One region of the Streptomyces sp. NPDC085481 genome, then DNA from elsewhere that is predicted to be linked to it. Evidence: riboswitches for the same ligand, from Rfam matches in the RefSeq annotation. Region 1 holds a riboswitch; each other region holds the start of a gene.
What was found. Region 1 has a riboswitch for cyclic di-AMP ahead of ACIGEZ_RS20595 (C40 family peptidase). Riboswitches for the same ligand answer to the same signal wherever they lie in the genome.
Positions count from the first base shown of each region.

Region 2: linked by a shared signal. The riboswitch ahead of ACIGEZ_RS29110 (transglycosylase SLT domain-containing protein) and the one ahead of ACIGEZ_RS20595 (C40 family peptidase) in region 1 are both predicted to bind cyclic di-AMP.
Region 3: linked by a shared signal. The riboswitch ahead of ACIGEZ_RS31790 (M23 family metallopeptidase) and the one ahead of ACIGEZ_RS20595 (C40 family peptidase) in region 1 are both predicted to bind cyclic di-AMP.
Region 4: linked by a shared signal. The riboswitch ahead of ACIGEZ_RS24855 (LysM peptidoglycan-binding domain-containing M23 family metallopeptidase) and the one ahead of ACIGEZ_RS20595 (C40 family peptidase) in region 1 are both predicted to bind cyclic di-AMP.

Region 1 covers NZ_JBITTJ010000009.1:163,296-170,163, forward strand. The annotation lists gene ACIGEZ_RS20570 (adenosylmethionine--8-amino-7-oxononanoate transaminase) at 1-1,053, opposite strand, end outside; gene bioB (biotin synthase BioB) at 1,046-2,284, opposite strand; gene ACIGEZ_RS20580 (8-amino-7-oxononanoate synthase) at 2,427-3,662, shown strand; gene ACIGEZ_RS20585 (hypothetical protein) at 3,692-4,303, shown strand; gene ACIGEZ_RS20590 (ATP-binding protein) at 4,507-4,938, shown strand; gene ACIGEZ_RS20595 (C40 family peptidase) at 5,044-5,520, opposite strand; cyclic di-AMP (ydaO/yuaA leader) riboswitch at 5,524-5,721, opposite strand; gene ACIGEZ_RS20600 (hypothetical protein) at 6,037-6,342, opposite strand; gene ACIGEZ_RS20605 (ATP-dependent Clp protease proteolytic subunit) at 6,350-6,868, opposite strand, start outside.
Region 2 covers NZ_JBITTJ010000016.1:146,024-152,891, reverse strand. The annotation lists gene ACIGEZ_RS29120 (cellulose binding domain-containing protein) at 1-398, shown strand, start outside; gene ACIGEZ_RS29115 (alpha/beta fold hydrolase) at 408-1,247, opposite strand; gene ACIGEZ_RS29110 (transglycosylase SLT domain-containing protein) at 1,327-2,157, opposite strand; cyclic di-AMP (ydaO/yuaA leader) riboswitch at 2,162-2,313, opposite strand; gene ACIGEZ_RS29105 (alpha/beta hydrolase family protein) at 2,713-5,532, shown strand; gene ACIGEZ_RS29100 (GMC oxidoreductase) at 5,730-6,868, shown strand, end outside.
Region 3 covers NZ_JBITTJ010000020.1:84,916-91,783, forward strand. The annotation lists gene ACIGEZ_RS31770 (hypothetical protein) at 210-605, shown strand; gene ACIGEZ_RS31775 (PLP-dependent cysteine synthase family protein) at 698-1,723, shown strand; gene ACIGEZ_RS31780 (MFS transporter) at 1,720-2,961, shown strand; gene ACIGEZ_RS31785 (PP2C family protein-serine/threonine phosphatase) at 3,024-4,199, shown strand; cyclic di-AMP (ydaO/yuaA leader) riboswitch at 4,456-4,602, shown strand; gene ACIGEZ_RS31790 (M23 family metallopeptidase) at 4,614-5,708, shown strand; gene ACIGEZ_RS31795 (aldo/keto reductase) at 5,777-6,721, shown strand; gene ACIGEZ_RS31800 (PrsW family intramembrane metalloprotease) at 6,753-6,868, opposite strand, start outside.
Region 4 covers NZ_JBITTJ010000012.1:253,609-260,476, forward strand. The annotation lists gene ACIGEZ_RS24840 (STM4012 family radical SAM protein) at 1-1,215, shown strand, start outside; gene ACIGEZ_RS24845 (STM4011 family radical SAM protein) at 1,227-2,075, shown strand; gene ACIGEZ_RS24850 (SGNH/GDSL hydrolase family protein) at 2,079-2,873, opposite strand; gene ACIGEZ_RS24855 (LysM peptidoglycan-binding domain-containing M23 family metallopeptidase) at 3,027-4,007, opposite strand; cyclic di-AMP (ydaO/yuaA leader) riboswitch at 4,012-4,200, opposite strand; gene ACIGEZ_RS24860 (tyrosine-protein phosphatase) at 4,540-5,337, shown strand; gene ACIGEZ_RS24865 (DUF6126 family protein) at 5,360-5,515, opposite strand; gene ACIGEZ_RS24870 (helix-turn-helix domain-containing protein) at 5,576-6,280, opposite strand; gene ACIGEZ_RS24875 (aspartate aminotransferase family protein) at 6,367-6,868, opposite strand, start outside.

The DNA.
Region 1 (6,868 bases):
GGGTGCGAGCCCCTCGCGGAGTCCGGCCTCGATGCGCTTGACCTCGACCTGCCAGTCCTGCCCGAGCAGCAGATCGATCGAGGCGAGCGCGACCGAGCAGGCGAGCGGGTTGCCCATGAACGTCGGGCCATGGGCGAGGACGGGGACCTCGCCCTGCGAGATCCCGTCCGCCACCCGCCCGGAGCACAGCGTCGCCGCCAGCGACAGGTAGCCTCCGGTCAGGGCCTTCCCCACGCACATCACATCGGGCGAGACCCCGGCGTGGTCGGCGGCGAACAACGCCCCCGTACGCCCGAACCCGGTGGCGATCTCGTCGAAGACGAGCAGCACGTCGTGCGCGTCGCACGCCTCCCGCAGCACCCGCAGGTACTCGGGCGAGTGGAAGCGCATACCGCCCGCGCCCTGCACCACCGGCTCCACGATCACCGCGGCCAGCTCGTCCGCGTGCCGGCCGATGGTCTCGCGCAGCAGCTCGGCGTACGACTCCTCGTACGCGACCGGCGGCGCGTCCACGAAGACCTGCCGCTGCAGGACCCCGGACCACAACTGGTGCATCCCGCCGTCGGGGTCGCACACCGACATCGGCTGCCAGGTGTCCCCGTGGTAGCCGCCCCGCCAGGTGAGCAGCCGGTGCTTGCCGGGCCGGCCGACCGAGCGCCAGTACTGCAGGCACATCTTGGCGGCGACCTCGACGGCGACGGACCCGGAGTCGCTGAGGAAGACGTGCCGGAGCGGCTCGGGCGTGATCTCCACGAGCCGCGCGGCGAGCCGGACGGCGGGCTCGTGGGTGAGCCCGCCGAACATCACATGGCTCATCCGGTCGAGCTGGCCGCGCGCCGCCTCGTTGAGCACCGGGTGGTTGTAGCCGTGGATGGCCGACCACCAGGAGGACATGCCGTCGACCAACTCGTCCTGCCCGTCGACCGACTCGGCCAGCCGGAGCCGTACCCCGGACGCGGACGCGACGACCAGCGGATCGACACGGCCCGGCATGGGCCCGTACGGGTGCCAGACGTGCGCCCGGTCCAGGGCGAGGAGCTCGTCGTTACGCATTCGGCGCGAGATCCGTCCCGGCGCCCCGGCGGCGCACTGCCACGAGGTCCGTACGGGCGTCCGCGGTCGCCGCGGGCACCTCCGCGGCGGCACCGCCACAAGGCCCGCACCCGCCACCGGCCTCGGCATGCGACCCGCACCCGCCACCGGCGCCCGCGTGCGACCCGCACCCGCCACCGGCCTCGGCAGGCGACCCGCATCCGCCACCGGCCGCGGCGAGCGCGTCGGCCCGGTGCGCGGGCAGCGTGGTCGTCCCCGCCCCCTCCACCTCGAAGCCCGCGTCCGCGATCATCTCCAGGTCGGCGTGCCCGGCCTGCCCCTCGCTGGTGAGGTAGTCGCCGAGGAAGATCGAGTTGGCGATGTGCAGCGCGAGCGGCTGCATCGTGCGCAGGTGGACCTCACGCCCGCCCGCGATGCGGACCTCGACGTCCGGGCAGACGAACCGCACCATCGCGAGGATCCGCAGGCAGCGCTGCGGGGTGAGGTTCCACTCCTTCGCGAGCGGCGTGCCCTCGAAGGGGATCAGGAAGTTCACCGGCACGGAGTCCGAGTCGAGCTCGCGCAGCGCGTAGACGACGTCGACGAGGTCCTCGTCGCTCTCGCCCATGCCGGCGATGAGACCCGAGCAGGCCGACAGACCGGCGGCGTGCGCCTTCTGCACGGTGTCCACCCGGTCCTGGTACGTGTGGGTGGTGGTGATCTCGCCGTACGTCCCCTCGGACGTGTTCAGGTTGTGGTTGTACGCGTCGGCGCCGGCCGCCCGCAGCCGCTCGGCCTGGCCGTCGGAGAGCAGACCGAGACAGGCGCAGACCTCCACGCCCTCGTTCTGCTCCTTGATGGCCTCGATGGTCTTGCCGACCCGGTCGACGTCCCGGTCCGTCGGACCCCGGCCGCTCGCCACCAGGCAGACCCGCTTCGCGCCGCCCGCGACGCCGGCGGCGGCCGCGGCGGAGGCCTCGTCCGGCTTGAGCCAGGTGTACTTGAGGATCCCGGCGGTCGAACCGAGCCGCTGCGAACAGTACGAGCAGTCCTCGGGGCACAGGCCCGACTTCAGATTGACCAGGTAGTTCAGCTTCACCCGCCGTCCGAACCACTGACGGCGGACCTTGCCGGCCGCAGCCACCACATCGAGCAGGTCGTCGTCGGAGGTCGCCAGCACGGCGAGCGCTTCTTCACGGGTCGGCGACTCGCGCCGCAGCCCCTTCTCCACCAGCGTGTTCAGCAGGTCCATAAGCGCTGATCCTCGCCTACCGCACACCCCGCGGCCAAGGAGGATCCGAACAAACGACGCCATTGGAGGTGTGTGTATGGCCACACCCTGACCTCGGCCCGGGCCGGTTAGGGTCTGTGCGCTGCCTACAAAAGGATCTGCCATGCCGTCGTACGCCGAGGACCTGCCGGGGGACCTGCACGAGGACCCGTACGGGGACCCGCAGGACAGGACGGCGGGGCCGGACCCGCGCCGGGCCGCGTTCGGCTGGACCGAGGCCGCCGCACGGCAGCGCGCGGCGGCGGGCCTCGTGCGGACGCTGCGGCCCCGGACGGCCGAGTCCGGCCTGCTCGACCTCGCGGGCAACGACTACCTCGGACTCACCCGCCGCCCGGAGATCACCGAGGCGGCGGCCGAAGCGGCGCGGCGCTGGGGCGCGGGCTCCACCGGATCGCGGCTCGTCACCGGCTCGACCCGGCTGCACGCCCGGCTGGAGAGCGAACTCGCCGCGTTCTGCGGCTTCGAGGCCGCCCTGGTCTTCTCCTCCGGCTACACGGCGAACCTGGCCGCGCTGACCGCGCTCTCGGCCCGGGACGGGCTGATCGTCTCCGACGCCGGCAACCACGCCTCCATCGTGGACGGCTGTCGGCTCGCGCGCGCCGAGACGGCCGTGGTGCCGCACGCCGACCCCGAGGCCGTCGCCAAGACCCTCTCCGCCCACCCGGACCGCCGGGCCCTCGTCGTCAGCGACTCCGTCTTCTCCGTGGACGGCGACCGGGCCCCGCTCACCGCCCTCGCCGAGACCTGCCGGGCGTACGGCGCGGGCCTGGTCGTCGACGACGCCCACGGATTCGGCGTCCTCGGCGACGGCGGACGCGGCGCGCTGCACGAGGCGGGGCTCGCGGGTGACCCGGACGTGGTCGCCACGCTCACCCTGTCCAAGTCCCTCGGCAGCCAGGGCGGCGCGGTCCTCGGCCCGGACCGGGTGATCGAGCACCTGGTCAACGCCGCCCGTACCTTCATCTTCGACACCGGCCTGGCCCCCGCCGCCGCGGGCGGGGCGCTCGCGAGCCTGCGGCTGATCGCCGCCGAGCCGGCGCTCGCCGCCCGGGCCCGTACGGTCGCCACGACCCTCCACCGGCTGCTCACCGAGGCCGGCCTCACCGCCGTACGGCCCGACGCCGCCGTGGTCTCGGTCCGCGCCCCCGGCCCGAGCGAGGCGCTCCGGTGGGCCGCCGACTGCCGTGAACTCGGCCTCGGCGTCGGCTGCTTCCGCCCCCCGTCGGTCCCCGACGGCGTCTCGAGGCTCCGCCTGACCGCCCGCGCCGACCTGACGGACGCGCAGATCGAGCAGGCCGTGGCGACGATCGTGCGGACGGCGCCGGAGGGCGCGGCCTGACTGTCAGTGGTGCTCGCTAAGTTGAGGGCATGAGTTCTTCGCTGAGCGTGTACCTGCTCGACCCCAAGGCCGCCCACGACCTCGTCGGTTCGCGCGACGACCAGCTGCTCCAGGTCATCCGCGACTCCTTCGCCGCCGACCTCGCCTCGGCCGACGACTGGTTCTCCTCGGAGATCGCGGACGGCGCGCCCACGGCGTACGAGGCGCTGCGCGCGGTGGTGTACGGCGGCCCGTTCGACGCGCAGCGTCAGTACGCCTTCCAGTACGGCTACGCCTACAAGCGGCTGTGCTCGCTGACCGGGTCCTTCCTGGACAACTCGTGCTTCTCGCCGTTCCGCGGGGACTGGCTGGAGATGGTGGACGAGGGGCTGCGGGCGCTGCGGATCACGGCGGTGTCGGTGGCGGAGTTCGGCTACTACGGGGGCATGCCCGACGTGGTGCCGACCTACGACCTGCCGCGCTGCGGCGAGTGGACGCACGAGCAGTGCCTGGCGGCGCTCGAGCAGTTCGAGCAGACCAAGAAGGACGGCCACGCACCGCCGCTCGACTCCGAGGTCGTGGACGCCGTCATGGACGTCATGGGCTGGCTGCGGCACGTGGAGTCGCGCCCCGGGTTCGGGGTCGTCGGCTTCGTGTCGTAAGGCGCCTCGCAAGGCGCCTCGGAAGCCGTTTCGTAAGGCGCCTTGCCAGGGCCGATCCGGTCGCCCGTAGCGGAGTTCACCGCTTCGGGCGACAGATATCCGGATATCTTGGTGGATCGCTGCCCACGGCGGCAGCATCGGTGGCACTCTGACGCGAAGCGCAATCCGGGGCCGGGCCCCGGTGGGAAAGGGACAGCGTCGCGATGGCAGACCACCAGGAAGCAACACTCACGCTGCCGAGCGATCCCGCCTCGGTCTCCGCCGCCCGGAGATACGTCGCCGACGTCCTCGTCTCCTGGGGGCTCGAGGGCGACACCGACACCGCGGACGCGGTCCGACTGATCGTCTCCGAACTGGCGACCAACGCCGTCCAGCACACCTTCGGCCAGTCTCCCACCTTCACGGTCGACATCCGCCTGGAGTGCGACGCACTGCTCCACATCGGCGTCACGGACAGCCACCCCCGCTGGCCGCAGCGCCTCCCGGCCGCGGTCCAGCAGGACAACGGCCGCGGCATGGTCATCATCCGCTCCCTGACGGCCGGGGCGGGCGGCCGGCTCGCGGTCACGCCCACGGCGGAGGGCGGCAAGACGGTCTGGATCAACCTGCCCTGGACGGCCGTGCTCCCCGGCTGAGCGGGCCCGGCCGAGCGGGCGGCGGGAGGAGGGGGCCGGCGGCGCCACCGGGCGCCCCCTCCCGCACCGTGCGTCAGCGGGACGGCGGATCAGCGGGACGGCGAATCAGCGGACCCGGCCGTAAGAGACCTTCGAGCTCCAGATCTTGTCCAGCTTCACCCATGAACCGGTCTTCGGCGAGTGCCAGATCCTGTTGTTACCCGCGTAGATCCCGACGTGGTACACCCTTCCGCCGGAGTGGAAGAAGACCAGGTCCCCCTTCTGCCGGCCGGAAGCCGAGACGTGCCGGGTCTTGTTGTACTGCTGCTGCGCCGTGCGGGGCAGCGACTTGCCCGCCTTCTTGTACGAGTAGACCGTGAGGCCCGAGCAGTCGAAACGGGTCGGGCCGGAGGCGCCGTACTTGTAGGGCGATCCCTTCTTCGAGGCGGCGACGTTCAGCGCCTTGTTGGCGTAGGACGTCGCTGCCTGGGCCTCCGGTGCCGCTCCTGGGGCGAGCAGCGTGCCGCCGACGGCGGCGAGGGTGAGAGCCGAGACGGCTCCGGCCCGGGACAGCAGGGACGGGACATGCATCTGCGCAGTCATGCGCAACCCTTCGTCAGCCGCCTGTGAAGGATGACCTGTCGGGTTCGGGCAGGCGAAGATGCCCGGCCGCGGCTGCGGCTTCACCCCGAGGAACGTCCGCACTGCGCGCACGTCCCGTGTTGCTCGGGTCCTCCACTCCTGCCGATCCACTCCTGTCGACCAGACGTCCGGAACGGCGGCAGGACTCGGCGTCCGCCCGGACCGCCCCGCCTCGGGTGGCGGGGGCTTGTCGTCGACAGGGATCTTGACTCACACCATGGGCGAAATCCGAGTTGAAACGGCGATATGTGAGGCTCCTCACGACTGATCCATACGGGTGGACAGTCGGCTTTCTCGATCTTCAGAGGTTTGCCCGACGAGCTCCGTACCAGGCGTGGAACGCCCCATTCCGCCAGATGCGTACACCTGTTGCGCAACTTGCCTGAGCCCTCTGTCGATGCATCGAATACGCCGAACGGGGGAGCGATTCTGCGGCCGCGTTGCCCCGGGTGGACCTGGACACGACACGCGCAACTGTCAACTCGCCGACTCCCCGGGCACGGTGACCCGCCCGGCCCTCCGCTCCCCGTCCAACACCCGCAGCGCACGGGCCAATGTCTCCGCGTGGACCTCGCTCTCGCCCCGCATATGCATGAGTGTCAGGGCCTCGCGCAGGGCCGTCGCCCGCCCCACCAGCGCTTGGGCGGCCCGAAGTGCCCCATAGGTATGCGAGGACCTGGATGGATTGATTCTGCCCAGGAGGTCGACGACTTCGAGGTAGGCGTCGACGAACTCACCCTCGGCGCGCGTCAGCGCGGGCAGCTGCGGCAGCTCCGGGACCACGGCGGGCTCACTCCTCCCCGGTACCGGTGGACGCGTGGCGGGTCTTCAGGACGTGGTCCACCAGGCCGTAGGCGCGGGCGGCGGCCGCGTCGAGCACCGTGGTCCGGTCGATGTCGGCGTCGGTCCGCTCGGGGCTCTGCCCGGTGTGCTCGGCGAGCAGCCTGACCACCAGCTCGCGCTGGCGCAGCAATTCCCGGGCCTGGATGTCCAGATCGCTCGGCTGGCCCTGCAACGGCTCGTCGAGCGTGGGCTGCTGAAGCACGATCCGGGCCCCGGGCAGCGCGAGTCGCCGGCCCGGCGAGCCGGCCGCGAGCAGCACCGCGGCGGGGCCGACGGCCTGGCCGAGGCAGGTGGTCTCCACATCGCAGGAGACCGTGCGGATCGTGTCGTGGATCGAGGTCATGGCGCTGATCGAACCCCCGGGGGAGTTGATGTAGAGGCTGATCAGCTGCTCGGGCGAGGCGTAGTCGAGGTGCAGGAGCTGGGCGATGACGTCATTGGCCGCGGTCTCGTCGATCGGCGTGCC
Region 2 (6,868 bases), on a different contig from region 1:
AGCCGGCGAACATCCTCTACACGACCTCGTGGGAGACCTACGCCCCCGACCCCTGGCAGGCGGTCAACCAGCACAGCGAGAGCCGCCGGAGCTTCGCCGGCTGGCACGACCTGGTCGTGACCATCGACGACGACGCGATCACCTACTCCATCGACGGCCAGGTCTTCGGCACCCACGGCGCCGCCTACCTCCCGGAGCGGCCGATGTCGATCAACTTCAACCAGTGGCTCATCGACCTCGCCGGCCAGCCCTCCACCACCCCGCGCGCCTACGACCAGCAGGTCGACTACGTCCTGCACGTCAAGGACCAGGTGCTCACCCCTGCTCAGGTGGCCGCGAAGATCGCCGCGTACCGGACCGCCGGCACGTCGTTCGTGGACGAGGTACCGGTGCCCTAGGGGCGGACCCTAGGCGGTGTGCGCGAGGATCGCCGGGACGACCGTCGCCCAGTCGGCCCGGTCGACCCCGTGACCGGCGTCCGGCAGTGCCACGAGCCGTCCCCCGGGGATCCGTTCCGCGAGCGCCTCGCCGTGCGGGAGCGGGAACATCGGATCGGCCGTCCCGTGGAGCACCAGGGTGGGCACGGCGATCGCGGAGAGGGGTCCCGGCGCGTGCTCGCCGTCCGGGAGCGCGTCGTGGTTGCGGGCCGCCGCGAAGTCGTGCGCGCGCTCGACGTCGCGGCGGACCAGGCCACGGGCGGCGGTCTCGTCGAACGGGCGGCGGCCTCCCGCGAGCACGCGCGCGTAGGCGACCGTGTAGTCGATCACCGAGTCGGCGTCGGACCAGTCGACGCGCGCCGTCGAGACGAAGCGCAGGAACTCCTCGGTCGGCGGAGGAAGCGCGCGGTCGCCGGGCACGGCGGAGGACGTGCTGATCAGGACGAGTGACAGGACGCGACCGGCGTGGTCCAGCGCGAGCAGCTGCGCGAGCGCCCCGCCGGCCGAGACGCCCACGACGTGCGCGGCCGGGATCTCGTAGGCGTCGAGCACGCGGGCGGCGTCACCGACCAGGTCCGCGCCGGTGTATCCGGGACGGCCCGGTTGGTAGGTGACCGACCGGCCGGTGTCGCGGTGGTCGTAACGGATCACGAAGCGGCCGCCCTCGGCGAGCATCCGGCAGAAGCCGTCCTCCCACCAGAGCATCGACGCGCCGAGGCCCGCGATGAGCAGGACGGGCGGATCCGACCGGTCACCGAAGGACTCGGTGCACAGCGTGATGCCGCCCGTCTCCACCGTGCGCTCAGCCATCGTCGCGACTCCTCTCCTGTCCCATGGTGCCCGGAAGCCGGGCCGTCGGTCAGGTGGAGGCACTACGGCGGCTCCCGGCTCAGTAGGCGCCGTTGACGTTGTCGATCGAGCCGTAGCGGTCGGCCGCGTAGTTGCAGGCGGCGGTGATGTTCGCGACCGGGTCGTAGGGGTCGTTGGCGGTGCCGGTGACGTGGTAGGCCTGGAAGGTGGGGTCGATCACCTGGAGGAGGCCCTTGGAGGGGGTGCCGGCGACGGCGTTGGAGTCCCAGTTGTTGATGGCCAGCGGGTTGCCCGAGGACTCGCGCATGATGTTGCGGTGGATGCCGTCGTACGAGCCCGGGATGCCGTACTGGGCCATGATGTCGAGGGACTCGCGGATCCATCCGTCCAGATTGTCCGGGTATGAGGCCTTCGCCGGAGCGGCGGCCTGGGCCGCGGTCGCCTGGACGGCCGCCGGCTTGACCGACGCGGCCTTGACCGACGCGGCCTTGACCGACGCGGCCGGGCGGGCGGCCGCCGCGGCACCCGCGGCTGCCGGACGCGAGGCGGCCCTGGTGTCGATCGTGAGCTTCAGACCGGGGCGGATGAGACCGGGGTCGGCACCCACGGCGGCGCGGTTGTCCTTGTAGAGCTTCTTCCAGCCGCCGCTCACGGAGTGCTTCTGGGCGATCTTGGAAAGTGAGTCGCCGGCGACCACGGAATAGCGCACCAGGCCGGCCTTCTTTGCCGCCGTGACGACCGTCGCCTTTTCGACTGCGACGGAGTGAATTTCCTGCGGGGTGGCCGCACCAGCGCTGGTCGAGGCGATCAGCGGCAGGGCGAGTGCGGCGCTGCCGGTGATGCCGACGGCGGCCAGGCCGCGAGCGAGCGGGGCGTTCTTGGGGCGGCGGTGCTTCCCGTTTCCACGCATGGCGAGTTCCTCTCCTTCGCCTGCGAGGTGAGCTGTCGGGTTCGGGCAGGAGATGCCCGGCCGCGGTGCGCGGCTTCACCCCGAGTCGCCCCGGAGACCGGGACGGCGGCGAACCTGGGTCCCCCGCTCCTGCCGGAAGTGTGGTGAGTGCGGTTTTCCGGGCGGCGGCAGGATTCGGCGTTCCGTCCGGATGACGGGGTGACCGTAAGCGAAAACAAACATCGAGAACAAGGTCGGAATTCATGAACGCGAATTGATCTCCGACAGAAAGGGAAAGGATCTTTCCTTTGACCTTTCACCGCGACCGCCAACTCTTCTCCGCCACTGCACACTTGGTGTCGCGCCGGCGCCGACCGGGCCCGTTCCGCCGTGACTCACATCACTGATTCCGGGAACCTAATGCCTTTTCTTTGAATTTCCCCCTCGAAGGTGATGAAGCGGACATCCTTACCTTTATCCGCATTTAGCAATCCGCTGTCGCATTGTTCGCGCCGGATGAGGCAACCCGGACGCAGCGGTCTCCGTCCTCCCGAAGCGAGAGAGAGGAAGACCGTTTTGATACGTGTCACACGCGGCGTCACCACCGCCGCGGCGTTACTCGCACTGGCCACCGCGTCCCCCGCACTGGCCTACGCGCAGCCGTCGCAGCCGTCACAGCCGTCACCGGAATCGCCGTCGACGGCCTCCCCCGGAAGCCGGCTCGGGAACACCGGGCTCCCCGAGGGCTGGCGGGTCATCGGAACCGGTGCCGGCAGGCAGTTGGTCTGGACGTCGTCCGACCCCGTGCCCATGGGCGACGCCCGGGTCGAATTCCGTGACGGCGACCGGCTGCTCGGCCATCCGGTGGCCCAACAGGACGGCCGCTCCTTCCGGTTGCCCCTGGGCGACGTCCGGATCGAGAAGGGCTCGGAGCTGCGCGTGACGGCCGGCGGCCGGCGGATCGACGCGACGGAAGGGGCCACCGCCCGCTCCCCCCGGCACCGCCCCCTCGCCCCCGGCACGCGGCAGGAGACGCCGCTTCCGGCGAACCCGGTCGACCCCGGAGTGCCCGGCCGCTACCGCACCGTCAGCGGTGAATACGACCTGAAGTCCGTGTCGTTGCCCGGCTTCGCCCATCCCGTGGAGATGCGCGCCACGGTCGTGGGACCGACCGACGCGCCCGGGAGGCGGCCGGTGGCCCTCTTCCTGCACGGCCGCCACGGCACCTGCTACACACCCGGGACCGAGGACTCCAACGGCGCGTGGCCCTGCCCGGCCGGCATGAAGCCCATACCGAGCCATCAGGGGTACCTGAGCGCCCAGCAGCTCCTGGCCTCCCAGGGTTACGTGACGCTGTCCATATCCGCCAACGGCATCAACGGCCAGGACTACCTCGCCGACGACGGCGGCGCCCAGGCCCGTTCCTCCCTGGTGCGACTGCACCTGGCCCGCTGGGCCGACTGGTCCGCGTACCGCAAGGCCGCCCCGGCCGCCGTACGCAAGGTGGCGCCCGCGGACCTCTCCCGGGTCCTGCTCGTCGGCCACTCCCGCGGCGGCGAGGGCGTCAACCGCGCCGCCCTCGACAGCCTCTACGCACCGCCCGCCGACCAGGACGGCTACCGGGGCCCCGTACGGTGGAAGATCCGCGGCAACGTCCTGATCGGGCCCACCGTCTTCGGCCAGAACCCGGTCCCCGACGTGCCCTCCGCGACCCTGCTGCCGGGCTGCGACGGCGACGTCTCCGACCTCCAGGGCCAGGTCTACGCCGACGGCACACGCGGCGTCAGCCGAGGCTCCGCCCTGCACAGCGCGGTCTACGTGGTCGGCGCCAACCACAACTTCTTCAACAGCGAGTGGACGCCGGGACAGGCGAAGGCGCCCGCCTTCGACGACTTCTCGTCCGACGACACCCCCGACCCGGTCTGCTCCCCCGGCACGAAGACCCGCCTGACCGCCCCTCAGCAGCAGACCGCGGGCGCCACCTACATCGCCGCGGCGGCCCGGCTGTTCGTCGGCGGTGACGACCGGGTCCGTCCGCTCCTCGACGGCTCCGGCCGCCGCGCGCCCTCGGCCGACCCGGCCCGGGTCCTCACCGACGCCGTCGGAGCGAACCGCACGGCGGCGTTCCTGCCGGGCTCCTCGGTCACGGTGTCGGGCCGCGGCGCCCGGATCTGCGCCCAGGTCGACACGGACGCCGCCCGCGCCTGCCTGAACCCCGAAGAGGGCGGCACCTCCCCGCACTTCGCGTACTGGGAGGCCCCCTCCGAGCCGGGCCGCGACGCCGTCGCGATGCAGTGGTCGAACCCGGGGGCACCGGTCGCGGTGCGCTCGGCGAGGCCGGTCTCCCTGGCCGGCTCCGAAGCCCTCGCTCTGCGACTGATCGTCCCGCCCAACAGCGCGGGCACGGAGCTGGACATCGCGGTCACCGACGCGTCGGGCCGCCGCGCGCAGCTGGGCCGTACCCGCGTCGACGGACTGCCGGGCAGCGAACGGACCGCCTCGTACTGGGGGCGGGAGATCCGCGTACCGCTGTCCGCCGCCGCCCGCGCCGGACTGAACCTCAAGAAGGTCACCGCCCTCGAACTGACCCCGCGCAGCCGGTCCGGCCGCGCGTGGCTCATCGACGCGTGGGGCTGGCGCCCCGGGACGCCGGCGGTGAGCCCGGCCGCGCTGACCCGCGTGGACATCGGCCGCCTGACGGTCAAGGAGGGGAACTCCGGTGTCCGGACCTACCGCATTCCGGTGCGGGTCTCCGGAAAGGGCAGCGGCCAGGTCCGCCTGTTCGTCCCCAAGCCGGGCACCGACGAGGTCACGTCCCGCTTGGTCACGGTGCGTCCGGGACGCCATGACATCGTCCTGCCGGTCGAGGTCGCGGGCAACACCCGGTTCGGCTACGACAGGGCACAGGACGCCTTCGTCAAGGCGGTGCGCGGCACCGTGGTCGGTGCGCACCGCGGCGGGGTCACCGCGAAGAACGACGACCCCATGCCCAGGGTCGGCGTCACGCCGGTCGCGGCCGACGTGACCGAGGGCGGGGCCCTGACCTGGCGGGTGACGCTGTCCGGGCCCGCCGACGCCGAGATCTACGGCGCGATCGAGTTCCTCCCGGTGACCGGGGGCACGGAGCTGTCCACCGCGGACATCGACCCGAAGTGGCTGGAAGAGCACGTCGGCAACGTGCCGGATCCTCCCCTGCCGGTGTCCCAGGCGCTGGAGGGCGGCGTGGGGGTCGTCATCCCCGCCGGTCGGACGCGTACGGAGGTGAGCATCCCCATCGCCAAGGACGGGGTCGGCGAGCCGAAGGAATCGCTGCGGGCCGTGCTGACCACCTACGACGAGGCGTGGGAGCCCGTCCGGGGGCCGGAGTTCGCCGGCACGGTGAGCGACGCGCCGTGAGGTGAGTCCGTGGCCGTGAGGTGACGTGTCCGTCCGCGTCACCTCACGCCGGACGGGGTGGTCTCCGGACCCTGCCGGGGGCCGGTGACCGCCCCGTCGTGTCCCCCGGACGCACCGTCCGCATGGTGCACCGGCGCGGCGGACCCTAGCGTCCTTTCCGGGGCGGTATGTCACCGTCGCCCGTAAGGGGATCGCCGATGACGAACGAGCAGGAAGTCGATGTCGTCGTGGTCGGCTCGGGCTTCGGCGGCTCCGTCGCCGCGTACCGGCTCGCCGGGGGCGGTCGGTCCGTCGTGGTCCTGGAGCGCGGCAAGCCGTACCCTCCCGGCAGCTTCCCCCGGACGCCCGCCGGGATGGCCCGCAACTTCTGGGACCCCAGCGAGGGCCTGCACGGGCTGTTCGACATCTGGTCCTTCCGAGGTCTCGAAGGCATCGTCTCCAGCGGCCTGGGCGGCGGATCGCTGATCTACGCCAACGTGTTGCTGCGCAAGGACGAGAAGTGGTTCGTGCGCGAATCGCCGCTGCCCGGCGGGGGGTACGAGAACTGGCCGATCGGCCGCGCGGACCTCGATCCGCACTACGACCAGGTCGAGCGGATGCTCGGCGCCACGCCGTACCCCTATGACGACACGCCGAAGACCGCCGCCATGCGGGAGGCCGCGGACCTGCTGGGCCTGCACGTGTCCCGGCCGCCGCTCGCCGTGTCGTTCGCCTCCGCGCCCGGCGAGGAGCCCGTCCCCGGCGCGCCCCTCCCCGAGCCGGCGTACGGCAACATCCACGGCCTGCCCCGTGAGACCTGCCGCCTGACCGGCGAGTGCGACCTCGGCTGCAACCTGGGCGCCAAGAACACCCTCGACCACACCTACCTGTCGGCCGCGCGCGGGCGCGGCGCCGACATCCGCACCCGCTGCGAGGTACGCGGCTTCGCACCCCGGCCCGGTGGCGGATACGAGGTCCGTTACGTCGTCCACGACCCGGCCCGCGAGGGGCACCGCACCCCCACCGGCCGGCTGCCGATGCGCACGATCCACTGCAAGCGCCTCGTCCTCGCCGCCGGCACGTTCGGATCGACCTACCTCCTCCTGCGCAACCGCTCCGCGCTGCCCGGCATCGGCCCCGCGCTCGGCAGCCGCTTCTGCGGCAACGGCGACCTGCTCGGCCTGGTCCTCAAGGCGACCGGCGGCTCCGCGGGAAGCGGGCCGCGCGGGCTCGCGAGCAGCACGGGCCCGGTCATCACCAGCGCCATCCGCGTCGGGGACGAACTCGACGGGGACGGCTCGACGGGACGCGGCCACTACGTCGAGGACGCCGGCTACCCGGCCTTCGTGGACTGGCT
Region 3 (6,868 bases), on a different contig from region 1:
TCGGAGGGTCCGGATCGGAGGGTCCGGATCGGAGGGGCCGGATCGGAGGGGCCGGATCGGAGGGGCCGAAGCAGGGGTCCCGAAGCAGGGGTCCCGGGGCAACACCCGAAGCAAAGGTCCCGAAGTAAAGGTCCCGAAGTAAACGGTGGCCAAAACCGCGCCTGTCCCTTTGCACCCCCGCGCACGCGCCGCGTAGCGTCGCGGACACCATGAGTGACCGAAGCGTGACGGGGCTGCGGCAGGCAGGACGGCGGGCGCCCGCCGTCCTGCTGCTGTTCGCGCTCGTCGCGCTGGTCGCGGGCGTCTGCCACGGCGCGCACGGGCACTCCGTGCCCCTCGCCGGCGGCCCCGCCGGGATCACCGCCTCCGCCCCCGCGCTGCCGCACGGCTGCGAGCGGCCGGGGGAGAGCTGGTCCTTCGACGCCCATCTGCCCGTGCAGTCCGCGGGCACGCAGCTCTCGGCCCCGTCGGCCGGGGGCGCCGTCCTCCTCGCGTACGACGAGGTGTTCCCCGAGGCCCCGCACACGCGCTGCGTCCGCGGCCGGGCGGGCCCCGGCCCCGCGCCGGGCCGGCTGCTGATCGCCCTCGGAGTGGACCGGAACTGAGCCGGGTCGAGCACACGACGACCCCGGCCCCTTCCGCACGTCCGCATGCGCCGGCCGCGCATGCGCACCTCACCCCCTAGGGACGCACCCCCATGACGCACCCCGCCCATCTCCTCTCCGTCTCCGGACAGACCGTCGGCAACACCCCCGTGCTCTGGATGGACGACGGCTACTGGGCCAAGCTCGAAGGCTTCAACTTCGGCGGCATCAAGGACCGTGCCGCCCTCCACATGGTCGAGCAGGCCCGCCGCCGCGGTGAGCTGCGGCCGGGCGCCCCGATCGTCGAGTCGACCTCCGGCACCCTCGGCCTCGGGCTCGCGCTCGCCGGGATCCTGCACGGCCACCCCGTCCATGTCGTCACCGATCCGGGCCTCGAACCGATCGTCGAGCGGATGCTCACCGCGCACGGCGCCCAGGTCCACGTCGTACCCGAGCCGAGCCCGCACGGCGGCTGGCAGCAGGCACGCATGGACCGGGTCGCCGAGCTGCTGCTCGCCCTGGACGGGGCCTGGTGGCCCAACCAGTACGGGAACCCCGACAACCCGCAGGCGTACGGCGGGCTCGCCGCCGAGCTCTCCGGACAGCTGGACCGGATCGACGTGCTGGTCTGCGCGGTCGGCACCGGCGGCCACTCGGCCGGTATCGCCCGCGCGCTGCGCGCCGGCACCAGCCCCGCCCTCGAACTCGTCGGGGTCGACTCGGTCGGCTCCACCGTCTTCGGCCTCCCGGCCGGCGAGCGCCTGATGCGCGGGCTCGGCTCCTCCATCCACCCGGGCAACGTCGACCACGGCGCCTTCGACGAGATCCACTGGGTGGGTCCGGCCGACGCGGTACGGGCGGCCCGCCGCCTCGCGGCCCGGCAGTTCGCGACCGGCGGCTGGAGCGTCGGCGCGGTCGCGCTCGTCGCCGGCTGGCTGGCCCGCACCCGGCCGCGCGGCACCCGGATCGCGGCCGTCTTCCCCGACGGGCCGCACCGCTACTTCGACACCGTCTTCAACGACGAGTTCTGCGCCGCGCACGGGCTGCTCGACGGCCCCGTGCGCGAGGAGCCCGCGGCGTACGTCTCCGAGGACACCGTCAGCGGCTGGACCCGCCGGGCGATGGAGAGGGCGAAGTGACCACGGTGACGGCCTCCAAGGGAGGCATCTGGAAGCGGAGCCGCGGCTTCGACCCGGCCGTACGGCTGCTCTTCCTGAACCAGCTCACCATCAACCTCGGCTTCTACATGCTGATGCCGTACCTGGCCGCCCATCTGGCCGACGGGCTCGGCATGGCGGCCTGGGCTGTCGGGCTCGTCCTCGGCGCCCGGAACCTCTCCCAGCAGGGCATGTTCCTGGTCGGCGGGGCGCTCGCCGACCGGCTGGGCTTCAAGCCGCTGATCGTGGCCGGGTGCGCGCTGCGGACCGTCGGCTTCGGGGCGCTCGCCTTCGCCCAGTCGCTGCCGATGCTGATCGCCGCCTCGCTCGCCACGGGCCTGGCGGGGGCGCTGTTCAACCCGGCCGTGCGGGCCTGTCTGGCGGCCGAGGCTGGGGAGCGGCGCGTGGAGGCGTTCGCGCTGTTCAACACGTACTACCAGGCGGGGATCCTGCTGGGGCCGCTGGTGGGGGTGGCGCTGACCGGGGTGTCGTTCCGGCTGACGTGCGTGGTGGCGGCGGTGCTGTTCGCCGCGCTCACCCTCGTACAGCTGCGGCATCTGCCGGTGCGGCGGGCCGCCGGGGCGACCCGGGAGGCAGGGGAGCGGGGGCAGTTCCGCACGGTGCTCGCGAACCGGGTCTTCTGGCTGTTCTCGCTGGCGATGACCGGCTCGTACGTGCTGTCCTTCCAGGTCTACCTGGCGCTGCCGCTGGCCGCGGACGGCACGGCGGCGACGACGGCCCTGTTCGTGGTGTCGGCGCTGGTGGCGCTCGCCGGGCAGCTGCGGATCACCGCCTGGTGCTCGGCGCGGCTCTCCCGTGAGCGGTGCCTGGTGCTCGGGCTCGGCCTGATGGGGGCCGCGTTCCTGGTGCCGGCGGCGCTGGGGCGGTCCCTGGCGGGGCTGCTGCTGTGCGCGGCGGTCCTGGCGGTCGCGAACGCCGTCCTCTACCCGTACGAGATGGACACCGTCGTCGCCCTGTCCGAGGGCCGCTGGGTCGCCACCCACTACGGGCTCTACAACACGGTCTGCGGGATCGGCATCACCGTCGGGAACCTGGGCACGGGCGCCCTGCTCGACGTGACCGGCTGGTCGGCGGCGCCCTGGCTGGTGCTGTGCGCCGTCGGCCTCGGGTGCGCGGCGGCCATGGCGGCGCTCGCGCGGGGCGGGCGGCTCGCCGTACGCCAACCGGCCGAGGAGGAGTCGCCGTCCCGCCCGGCCTGACCCCACCCTGAGGGGGGTGCGGGCCGGTCCGCGGCCGGGCACGTCCAGGCGGGAGAGCACAGGTGGCGCGAGCAGCGGTGCGGCGCGGGCCCGGCGGCGAGGGCCGGGGCCCGTACCCGGTCGCCCGGCGCTTCCTGCGCGCGCTGCCCCCGCTGGTGATCGTGGGCGGGATCGTCTTCGACCTGGCGACCCCGGCCACGTACACGGCGGCGCCGATGTTCTCGGCGGCCCCGCTGATCGCGGCCCCGTTCTTCTCCACCCTGACGACGCTGCTCACCGGCATCGCCGCCATCCTCGCCAGCGTCGGTCTGCACGTCTACAACGGAACGGCCGACGAGATCCCGGCGCTCACCGAGACCCTGACCGTCGTCACGGTCTCGGCCCTCGCGCTGCTGATCAACCGGGTGGTGCGGCGCAGTGGCGAGCGGCTCGCGTCGGCGCGGGTGATCGCGGCGACGGCGCAGAAGGCGGTGCTCCCGGCGCCCGCGGAGCGGATCGGCGGGCTCCAGATCGCGGCGCGGTACGAGGCGGCGCAGGCCGACGCGTTCATCGGCGGCGACCTGTTCGCGGTGCAGGACACCCCGCACGGGGTGCGGCTCGTGGTCGGCGACGTCCGCGGCAAGGGTCTTGAGGCGGTGGAGGCGGTGGCGGTGGTCATCGGCGCCTTCCGTGAGGCGGCCGAGCAGGAGCCGACGCTGGAGGGCGTGGCGCAGCGGCTCGAGCGGGCGCTGGCCCGCGAGGGCACCCGGCGGGACGATCTGGACGCGTTCGAGGGGTTCACCACGGCCGTGCTCGCCGAGATCCCGCGCGGCGACGGGTCCGTACGGGTGGTCAACCGCGGGCATCCGGAGCCGCTGCTGCTGTACGGGGACGGGGCCCTGGCGCAGCTGCGGCCGAGCGAGGCGGCGCTGCCGCTGGGGATGGGGGAGCTGGCGGTGTGGCCGGACCGGGCCGACGAGGCCGCGTACCCGCCGGGCGCGACGCTGCTGTTCTACACGGACGGGCTCTCGGAGGCGCGGGACGCGCGGGGGGTCTTCTACGATCCGGCGGCGCGGCTCGCGGGGCGGATCTTCCCGGGGCCCGAGGAGCTGCTCGACGCGTTGGTGGCGGATGTGCGCCGGCACACGGGCGGGGGTGCGACGGACGACATGGCGCTGCTCGCGGTGAGCCGTCCGGCGGTGGGGCAGCCCGTGCGGCGGCGGACGATGCCGATGGTGCCGCCCGCCGGGGGGCGGTGACGTGCGGGTGGTGACGTGCGGGTGGTGAGGTCCGAGGGCGGTGACGTGACGTAGTCGAAGGGTGTCGCTCCGATAACAATTGACGTAACGTCAGATCGGGGGTTTGCCCCTGACCCTTTTCTGAAGGGGGGTCAAGTCGGACCATTTTCTCCCAATTCAGTGAATGATCACTCGGGACAGCTTGGAATCGGGTGGCCGTGTCTATTAACGTTCGATAACGCAGCGCGGTCGTCCCAGCCGTCGCAAGAGACGGCACCGTGCGCGCGCGCCGAATCCCGAAAGGGAACCGGGGAACCACCACTTGGGGTGAATCGGGCAACGTCGCACCCGTGCGACCCACCCGTAGGAGACCTTCCTGCTCCGAACCCGTCAGCTAACCCGGTAGGCGAGAAGGAAGGAAAGGAGAGCGCCTTCGTGGCGTCCAACACCCCCGGTCCCCAAGCCTCCTTCGACTACTTCGGCGCCCCCGGCGCCACGGGCGCGGACGGGGAGGAGTGGAACCCCACCGAGGACACCCTGCGGGCCCAGAGCCGCTCCGGCGGCCGTCACCGGGTCGTCAAGCAGCGCTCCAACTTCGCGCGTTCCTCCACCGTCCTCGGTGTCGGCGTCATCGCCGCCGTCGGCGCGGGCGGCCTGGCCACCGCCCAGGAGAAGCCCCCCGTCTCGATAGCCCTGCCGGACCTCGACCTCCCGGACGCCTCCGAACTGCCGGGCGTCGGCGAGCTGATCGGCTCCGGTCACGAGGACGGCGCCGCCGCGAAGGGCGACGCGGCGAAGAACAACCCGCAGCCGCTCACCGCGCTCACCTACGCCGTCCCCGCGGACGCCCCGGCCGGCGGCGACGCCGCGCAGGCCGGCACGCAGGAGCAGACCCGGACCGACGCCGGCGAGGCGCTGCGCGCCCGCATCCTCCAGCAGGCCGAGCAGCAGCAGGCCGCCGCGGACACGGCGGAGAAGGAGGCGGCGCAGAAGGCGGCCGCCGAGAAGGCGGCGGCGGAGGCCGAGGCCAAGGCCGAAGCGGCGGCGAAGGCGGCCGCGGAGGCGAAGAAGAAGGCCGAGGCGGAGGCGGCGGCGAAGGCCGAGGCCGAGCGCCTGGCCAAGCTCGCCGCCGGCTACTCGCTGCCCACCTCCTCGTACACGATCACCTCGACCTACGGCGAGGCCGGCTCCATGTGGTCCTCCGGCCACCACACCGGCCTGGACTTCGCCGCCCCCACCGGCACCCCGGTCAAGGCGGTCCACGGCGCCACCGTGAAGTCGGCGGGCTGGTCCGGCGCGTACGGCTACCGCATCGTCCTGGAGCTCGAGGACGGCACCGAGGTCTGGTACTGCCACCTGTCCTCGATGACGGTCGGCGTGGGCCAGTCGGTCGGCACCGGCGACACCATCGGCCGCGTCGGCGCCACCGGCAACGTCACCGGCCCCCACCTCCACCTGGAGGTCCACACCCCCGGCGGCTCGGGCATCGACCCGGCGGACTGGCTGGGGTCCAAGGGCCTGAGCGTCTGATTCCGCGTCGCGGGGGGTCGTCCCCCGCGGCCGGAATAGGCGGGGCGGCGTGGAGGTTGGTCCCTCCCATGACCTCTCTCCGCAAGCTGGGCGCCTCCGACCTGCACGTCTTCCCGCTCGCCCTCGGTGGCAACGTCTTCGGCTGGACCGCCGACGAGGCGCAGTCCTTCGCCGTCCTCGACGCCTACGCCGCTGCCGGCGGCAACTTCGTCGACACCGCCGACACCTACTCCTCCTGGGTCGAGGGCAACCAGGGCGGCGAGTCCGAGACCGTCATCGGCCGCTGGCTCGCCTCCCGCGGCAACCGCTCCGACATCCTCGTCGCCACCAAGGTCGGCGCCCACCCCCGGTACAAGGGGCTGAGCGCCACGACCATCAAGGCAGCCGCGGAGGAGTCGCTGCGCCGCCTCGGCACCGACCACATCGACCTCTACTACACGCACTTCGACGACGAGTCCGTGCCGGTCGAGGAGATCGTCGTCGCGCTCGACCAGCTGGTGAAGGACGGCAAGGTCCGGGCCATCGCTGCCTCCAACATCTCCCCGGAGCGGCTGCGCGCCTCGCTCGACTTCGCCGAGGCCGAGGGGCTCGCCCGCTACGTCGCCCTGCAGCCGCACTACAACCTGGTCTCCCGCGAGACCTACGAGGGCGCCCTCCTGGACACCGCCGAACAGGCCGGCCTGGCCGCCGTGCCGTACTTCGCGCTCGCCTCCGGCTTCCTCACCGGCAAGTACCGCCCCGGCACCACCGTCGCCAGCGCCCGCGCCGGCAGTGCGGCCAAGCACCTGGAGACCGAGCGCGGCCAGAAGGTGCTGGCCGCCATGGACGCGATCGCCGAGGCCCACGACACCGAGGTCGCCACCGTCGCCCTGGCCTGGCTGGCCGCGCGGCCGACCGTCGTCGCCCCGATCGCCTCCGCCCGCACGGTCGAGCAGCTCCCCGCGCTCGTCGCCGTCGCCGACCTGAAGCTGACGGAGGCGGAACTGGCCGTGCTCACCGAGGCCTCCGCGTAGCGCTGGGGCTCTCCGGCCCCGATCGCACGGCCTAGCCGCGGTACGGGTTGTAGCCGCCGTAGTCCAGATACTGCGGCGGCACCCACACCCGGCCGGTGACCCTGGCCGCGTGGCTCAGCGCGGGCGAGGCCACCTGCCTGCGCTGCC
Region 4 (6,868 bases), on a different contig from region 1:
TCCCTCTACGCACACATACCGTTCTGCGAGGTCCGCTGCGGCTTCTGCAATCTGTTCACCCGGATCGGCGCCCCGGACGAGCTGACCACCCGCTACCTCGACGCTCTCGACCGGCAGGCCGCGGCGGTGCGCGAGGCGCTGGGGGACGCGGCGCCGGTGCGGTTCGCCACGGCCGCGTTCGGCGGCGGCACGCCCACCTTCCTGACCGCCGGCGAGCTGGAGCGGCTCTGCGACATCGCTGAGCGGCGCATGGGCGTCGACCTGCGGGCGGTGCCCCTGTCGGTGGAGACCTCGCCGTCCACGGCGACCGCCGACCGGCTCGCGGTGCTCGCCGAGCGGGGCGCGACCCGGCTGAGCATCGGGGTGCAGAGCTTCGTCGAGGCGGAGGCCCGCGCCGCCGTGCGCCCGCAGCGCCGCGCGGACGTAGAGGCGGCCCTCGGCCGCATCCGGGACACGGGCGTCCCGGTCCTCAACATCGACCTGATCTACGGGATCGACGGCCAGACCGAGGAGTCCTGGCGCCGCTCGCTGGACGCCGCGCTCGCCTGGCGCCCCGAGGAGCTGTACGTCTACCCGCTGTACGTCCGTCCCCTCACCGGCCTCGGACGCCAGGCCGGCGAGCCTGGCCCCGCCGCCGACCGCGCGTGGGACGAGCAGCGCCTCCGGCTCTACCGCCACGGCCGGGACCATCTCCTCGCCCACGGCTACGAGCAGGTGTCGATGCGCATGTTCCGCCGGGCGGACGCGCCGCCGCTCGGCCCCGACGACTACGCCTGCCAGACGGACGGCATGATCGGTCTCGGCTGCGGGGCCCGCTCCTACACCTCGGAGCTGCACTACTCCTTCGACTACGCGGTCGGGATGCCGCAGATCCGCTCGATCATCGACACGTACACGGAGACGACGGACTTCTCCCGGGCCGAGGTGGGCCGCCGGGTCGACGCGGACGAGGCGCGCCGCCGCCATCTGCTGCAGTCGCTGCTCCAGGCCGAGGGCATGACCCTGGCCGGCTACGCAGAGCGGTTCGGCGGTTCGCCGTTCACGGACTTCGCGGCCGAGCTGGCCCGCTTCGCGGCCCTCGGCTGGCTGGACACCGGAGCGCCGACCGGGCTGCTGCGGCTCTCCCCCGAGGGCCTCGCGCACGCGGACGGACTCGGGCCCGAGCTGTTCTCGCCGTCCGTGCGGGCGGCGATGGCCGCGTACGAGGCGAAGTAGCGGGGCACGCCATGGATCTGACGCTCCTTTACCGCGGCCCGCTCGCCTCCTGCGACTACGACTGCCCGTACTGCCCCTTCGCCAAGCGCCGCGACAGCCGTGAGCAGCTGCGCGCCGACCGCGCGGCGCTCGAGCGTTTCGCCGGCTGGGCGGGCGCGCAGAGCGAGGACCGGCTGCGGATCCTGTTCACGCCGTGGGGCGAGGGCCTGGTGCGGTCCTGGTACCGGCGGGCGATGGTCGAGCTGTCCCGGCTGCCGCACGTGGAGCGGGTCGCGATCCAGACCAATCTGAGCTGCCGTACGGAGTGGCTGGCCGAGGCGGACCCGCAGACGGTGGCGCTGTGGTGTACGTACCACCCGGGCCAGACGCCGTACGAGCGGTTCCTCGGCAAGTGCCTGGCACTCGCGGAGCAGGGCATCCGTTTCAGCGTCGGTATCGTCGGCCTGCCGGAGCACCGGGAGCACGCGAGGCGGTTGCGGGCCGAGCTGCCGGACGATGTCTATCTGTGGGTGAACGCGGCCGAGGGTCACAGCTACACGGACGAGGAGGCCGAGGCCTGGACGGTCCTCGACCCCCTCTTCCCGTACAGCCGCAGCCCGCACCGCTCGGCGGGGCTGCCGTGCCGCACCGGCGAGTCGGTCGTCTCGGTGGACGGCGACGGGACGGTGCGGCGCTGCCACTTCGTCACGTCCGAGCTGGGCAACCTGTACGACGGCTCGTACCGTGCGGCGCTGCGCCCGCGCGCCTGCCCGCTCGCCGCGTGCGACTGTCACATCGGCTATGTCCACCTGGAGACGCTGCCGTTGTACGACGTGTTCGCCGGCGGCGTCCTGGAGCGCATACCGGCGAAGAACCCCTGACCGCTACAGCGGCATGAGGTCGGGGCGCTTGGCCTCCACGTGGTCGCCGGAGCTCTCGCCGCGCAGCCGGCGCCCGATCCAGGGGACCAGGTACTCCTTCGCCCAGTAGATGTCGTCCTTGCGGACCTCCAGGGTGCCCCGGGGCGGCAGCGGGGGCCACGCCTGGTCCGGGTCGGCCGGCACGGGCAGGCCGAGGACCTGGGCGGCGCGCAGCGCGACCCGGGTGTGGCCGTCGGGCGACAGGTGGAGCCGGTCGTCGTCCCAGGCACGGCGGTCCTGGACGGACTTCAGCGACCAGAGGTCGAGCACGGGGCAGTCGTAGCGGTCGGCGATGGCCCGCACGTGCGCCGTGTAGGTGGCGATCTTCCCCCGCAGGTGCTTGAGGACGGGGACGTCACGCGTGTCGAAGCCGGTGGTCACCATGACGGTGCCGACGGCGGAGGTCAGGTCGGCCACGGCGCGCTCGAAGCGCTCGGCGACGTCGTCGGGGTCGGTGCCGGGGCGGATGATGTCGTTGCCGCCGGCGCAGAAGGTCACCAGGTCGGGGGCGAGTTCCTTCGCCCGGGGGACCTGCTCCGCCACGATCTGGTCCAGGAGCCGTCCGCGTACGGCCAGGTTCGCGTAGCGGAACTCGTCGTGCTCCGGCAGCTGGTCGGCGAGCAGGACCGCGAACCGGTCCGCCCATCCGACGTAGGTCCCGTCGGGCCCGGGGTCTCCGACGCCCTCGGTGAAGCTGTCACCGATCGCCGCGTACGACCCGAATGCGTTCTTGTCTCTTGATCTCGAATCGTCTGCCACGGGAGCACATCTTTCCCTTACGGGTGTGACCTACGCGACCGTAAGGAGGGGTTGACGCCGGGTGACATATGCCACCGATAAAGATTGCACCAAGCCGGAATACGCCGGAGGGCCCGGCACACAGGTGCCGGGCCCTCCGCGGTGAAGCGGGTGTCAGATGCTGACGCCGTGCTGGCGCAGGTAGGCCAGCGGATCGACGTCGGAGCCGTAGCTCGGTCCGGTGCGGATCTCGAAGTGCAGGTGCGGGCCGGTGGAGTTGCCCGTCGAACCGGACAGGCCGATCTGCTGCCCGCCGCTCACGGACTGGCCGGCGGAGACGGACAGCGAGGAGAGGTGGGCGTACTGCGAGTAGCTGCCGTCGGCGTGCTGGATGACGACCTCGTTGCCGTACGCGCCGCTCCAGCCGGCGGAGTAGACGGTGCCGGCGCCGACGGCACGGACGGTGGTGCCGGAGGAGGCGATGAAGTCGACACCGGTGTGGTAGCCGGAGGACCACATCGCACCGGCGGCCCGGTACGGGGTCGAGATGCCGCCGCCGGCGACGGGGGCGACCCAGCCGGAGGAGGAGGCCGCACCGGCCGAGGACGACGAGGAGGAGGAAGAGGAGGAGGAAGAAGAGGGCGCCGACGAGTCCGCCGAGGTGGCTGCCGCGGCGGCCGGACGCTCGCTGCCGCGGGAGGCGCGCGAGGTGTCGGCTGAGCTCTTGGAGGCGCGCTCCGGGGCGGCGGCCTTCGGCGCGTGGTCGCCCTTGGCGGTGTTCTTGGCGCCGAGGGTGAGCTTCATGCCCGGGAGGATCAGCGAGGGGTTGTCGCCGACGACCTGGCGGTTGTCGCGGTAGAGCTTCTGCCAGCCGCCCGCGAGGTGGTGCTCGGCGGCGATCTTGGACAGGTAGTCGCCGCGGACGACGGAGTACGTCTTCGAGGCGGCGGCGGGGGCGGCGGCAGGGGCCTTGGCGGGAACCGCGGCGGCGACGGCCTGCTGGGGCGTCACGGCCGGGGCGGCCTTCTCGGCGGCGTGCGCGCCGGTCGCGCCGATGAGCGGCAGGGCAACGACGGCGCCACCGGTGCCGGCGGCGACGAACCCGCGGGTGATCGGGTTGACCTTGGGACGGCGGTGCTTACCCTTCGCGGGCATGGCGAATTCCTCTCCGTCGCCTGCGAGGTGAGCTGTCGGGTTCGGACTGGAGATGTCCGGTCGCGTGGTGACGCGACTTCACCCCAAAGCCGTCCTTCATCGAGGGATCGGCGTACTACCTGGGTCCCCCGCTCCTGCCTTACACGGGTGGGTGCGGATTCCGGGCGGTGGCAGGATTCGGCGGTCCGTCCGGATTGAGCGCGACGCTAGACGAGCGGGGTAGGCGCGAACAAGCCACTGTTTTCACCACCCCTTCGCATGCGTGAAATTCGGCCGGAATTCCGGTCACCCTCCGTGGATGACGACCCCTCGATTTCCCTTTCCAGGAGGGAATTTGGGAAAGACGATCAGGCACGGTCCGTCACGGTTATGACGCTGCTCACGCACCGAATCCCATCTCCCCAGCAACCAGGGCGCGTTATCCCTAAACCCTCAATTCGGACAGTTTTCTCATTCCCGCCCGAGGGGGTGCGCGCAGGGCGTCTCACCTGGATGATTGCCCCAGGAACCGATCTCGAGACCAGGAGCATCCGTGACGCAAGCGACGACCGAGCCCGAGCTCACCGGCGTACGCAACTTCCGCGACCTCGGCGGGCTGCCGACGGCGGACGGCCGGACCGTGCGCCCCGGGCGGCTCTTCCGCAGCGGCCACCTGGCACACGCCACGCCGGAGGACGCCGCGTTTCTGGCCACGCTGGGCCTGCACACCGTCTTCGACTTCCGCAACGAGGCCGACCGGCGCGTCGAGGGGCCGGACGTGGAGCTTCCGGGCGTACGGAACGTGAACGTACCCCTCAACGATCCGGCCGACGGCAAGGAGTTCTGGAAGCTGGTGCATTCGGGTGACCTGCCGCAGCTTCGCGAGATCCTGGCGGACGGCAAGGCAGCGGCCCGAATGTCTGGTTCGTACCAGAAGATGATTGTCGAGCGGACGGCGGAGCACAGCCGCATCCTGCACGCGATGGCCGAGGACAGCGTCCCCGCGCTGATGCACTGCGCCGCCGGCAAGGACCGGGCGGGCCTGGCGATCGCGATCTCGCTGCTCGCGGTCGGCGTGGAGCGCGAGGCGATCGAGGAGGACTACCTCAAGTCGAACGCGCCGCACCGCCGCTACAAGGTGCAGCGCAGCTCCACCGCCCCGGACGGGATGTCGCCCGAGGTGATGGAGCTGCTGAGCCCGCTCTTCGACGCACGGGTGGACTATCTGCGGGCCGCCTTCGAGACGATCGAGGAGACCTGGGGCTCGGTGGACGCCTACCTGGTCGAGGGCCTGCGGCTCGCCCCGGAGACCCGGGAGCAGCTGCGGGACCGGCTGCTCGCCGAGGCGTAGTCCCGGCCACCGCCCCTCGCGGCTACTGGTTCTGCCCGCCGAGCATGAACAGCAGGTAGAGGAAGCCGGCGAAGAGGTGTCCGGCGATCAGATAGGCGAAGAGGCGGAGCACCAGCCCCTTGGGGAACTTGCCGCCACCGCGCTCTTCGCCGGTGACCGGTGCGGACTTCTCGGACATGTCGGTCCTTTCCGAAGGAATGGCATCGAAGGAAGGGCGGCGAAGGAACGGCGCGAAGGATCAGCGCCGGTGCCGCGCCCCGCCGCCGAGGCACAGTTCGGCGACGGGGCTCTGCATCAGCGTGTGGACGAACAGCAGCTCGGCGCCGCCGCGGGTGGCGGCGCCGATGCGGTGCGGGGTGAGCGAGTCGAAGTGCGCACCGTCTCCCGGGTCGAGGACGTGTACGGCGTCTCCCAGCGCGAGCCGCACCCGCCCCTCCAGGACGTGGATCCACTCCTCCCCCGGATGGACCCGCACGATGTCGGCGCTCGTGGCGTACGGCACATGGACGCGCAGCGCCTGCATGGCACGGCCGGCACCGCCCGCGGGGCGGTAGGTCCAGCCGTCGGCCTCGACGGCCTCGGCCCGCCCGGCCCGGATCACCGGGTCACGCTCCGGGGGCACCTCGCCCAGCAGCTCGGAGACGGTCGTACCGTAGGTACGGGCGAGGGCGAGCAGCATGGGCAGCGAGGGCTGCCGACGGCCCGTCTCCAGCCGTGAAAGGTGCGCCGGGGAGAGACCGGCCCGCTGGGCCGCGGCCTCCAGGGTGAGCCCGCGCCGGCGGCGCAGCCCGCGCAGCTGCGGGGCGACGTCCGGCAGGCCGCCGGAAACATCCCCGGCACCGGAAGCGGCACCGGGAGCATCCTCGACACCGGAAGCGGCTACCGCTCCCGTGTCACCGGGCGGGGCTGGTTCCGGGGACTGCTCCCCGGGGTGGTGGTCCATGCCTCCATTCCGCCAGGATCTTTCCTCTGGGGCAAGTTTCTTGCCCCAGAGGCAAAACCCGCGCGCGGCCGCGCGTACGGATCCGGTCAGCGCTGCGCCACGGCCTGCTTGACCAGCGTCTTCCCGAAGTCCCACATCAGGCCGCCGCCACCGTGGGCGTCGTCCATCACCGCCGTGAAGGCGGTCACGAAGCGGTCCACGTCCTCCTCGTCGATGATCAGCGGCGGGATCAGCTTGATCACCTCCAGGTGGTCGCCCGACACCTGTGTCAGGATCCGGTGCCGCTGCAGCAGCGGCACCACGACCATCTGGGCGAAGAGGCCCTTGCGGGCCGTCTGGAGCATCGTCCAGCGGCTGCGCAGGCCCAGCGAGGAGGGGCGGCCGAACTCGATGCCGATCATCAGTCCGCGGCCCCTGATCTCGTGCAGCAGCTCGTAGCGCGGTACGAGCTCCCGCAGCCGGGAGGCGAGCAGGTCGCCGATCCGGCGGACGTGGGCGACCGTCCCCTCGGACTCCATCACCGAGAGCACGGCGAGCCCGGCCGCCATGGCCTGCGCGTTCGAGCCGAAACTGGCCGAGTGGACCAGG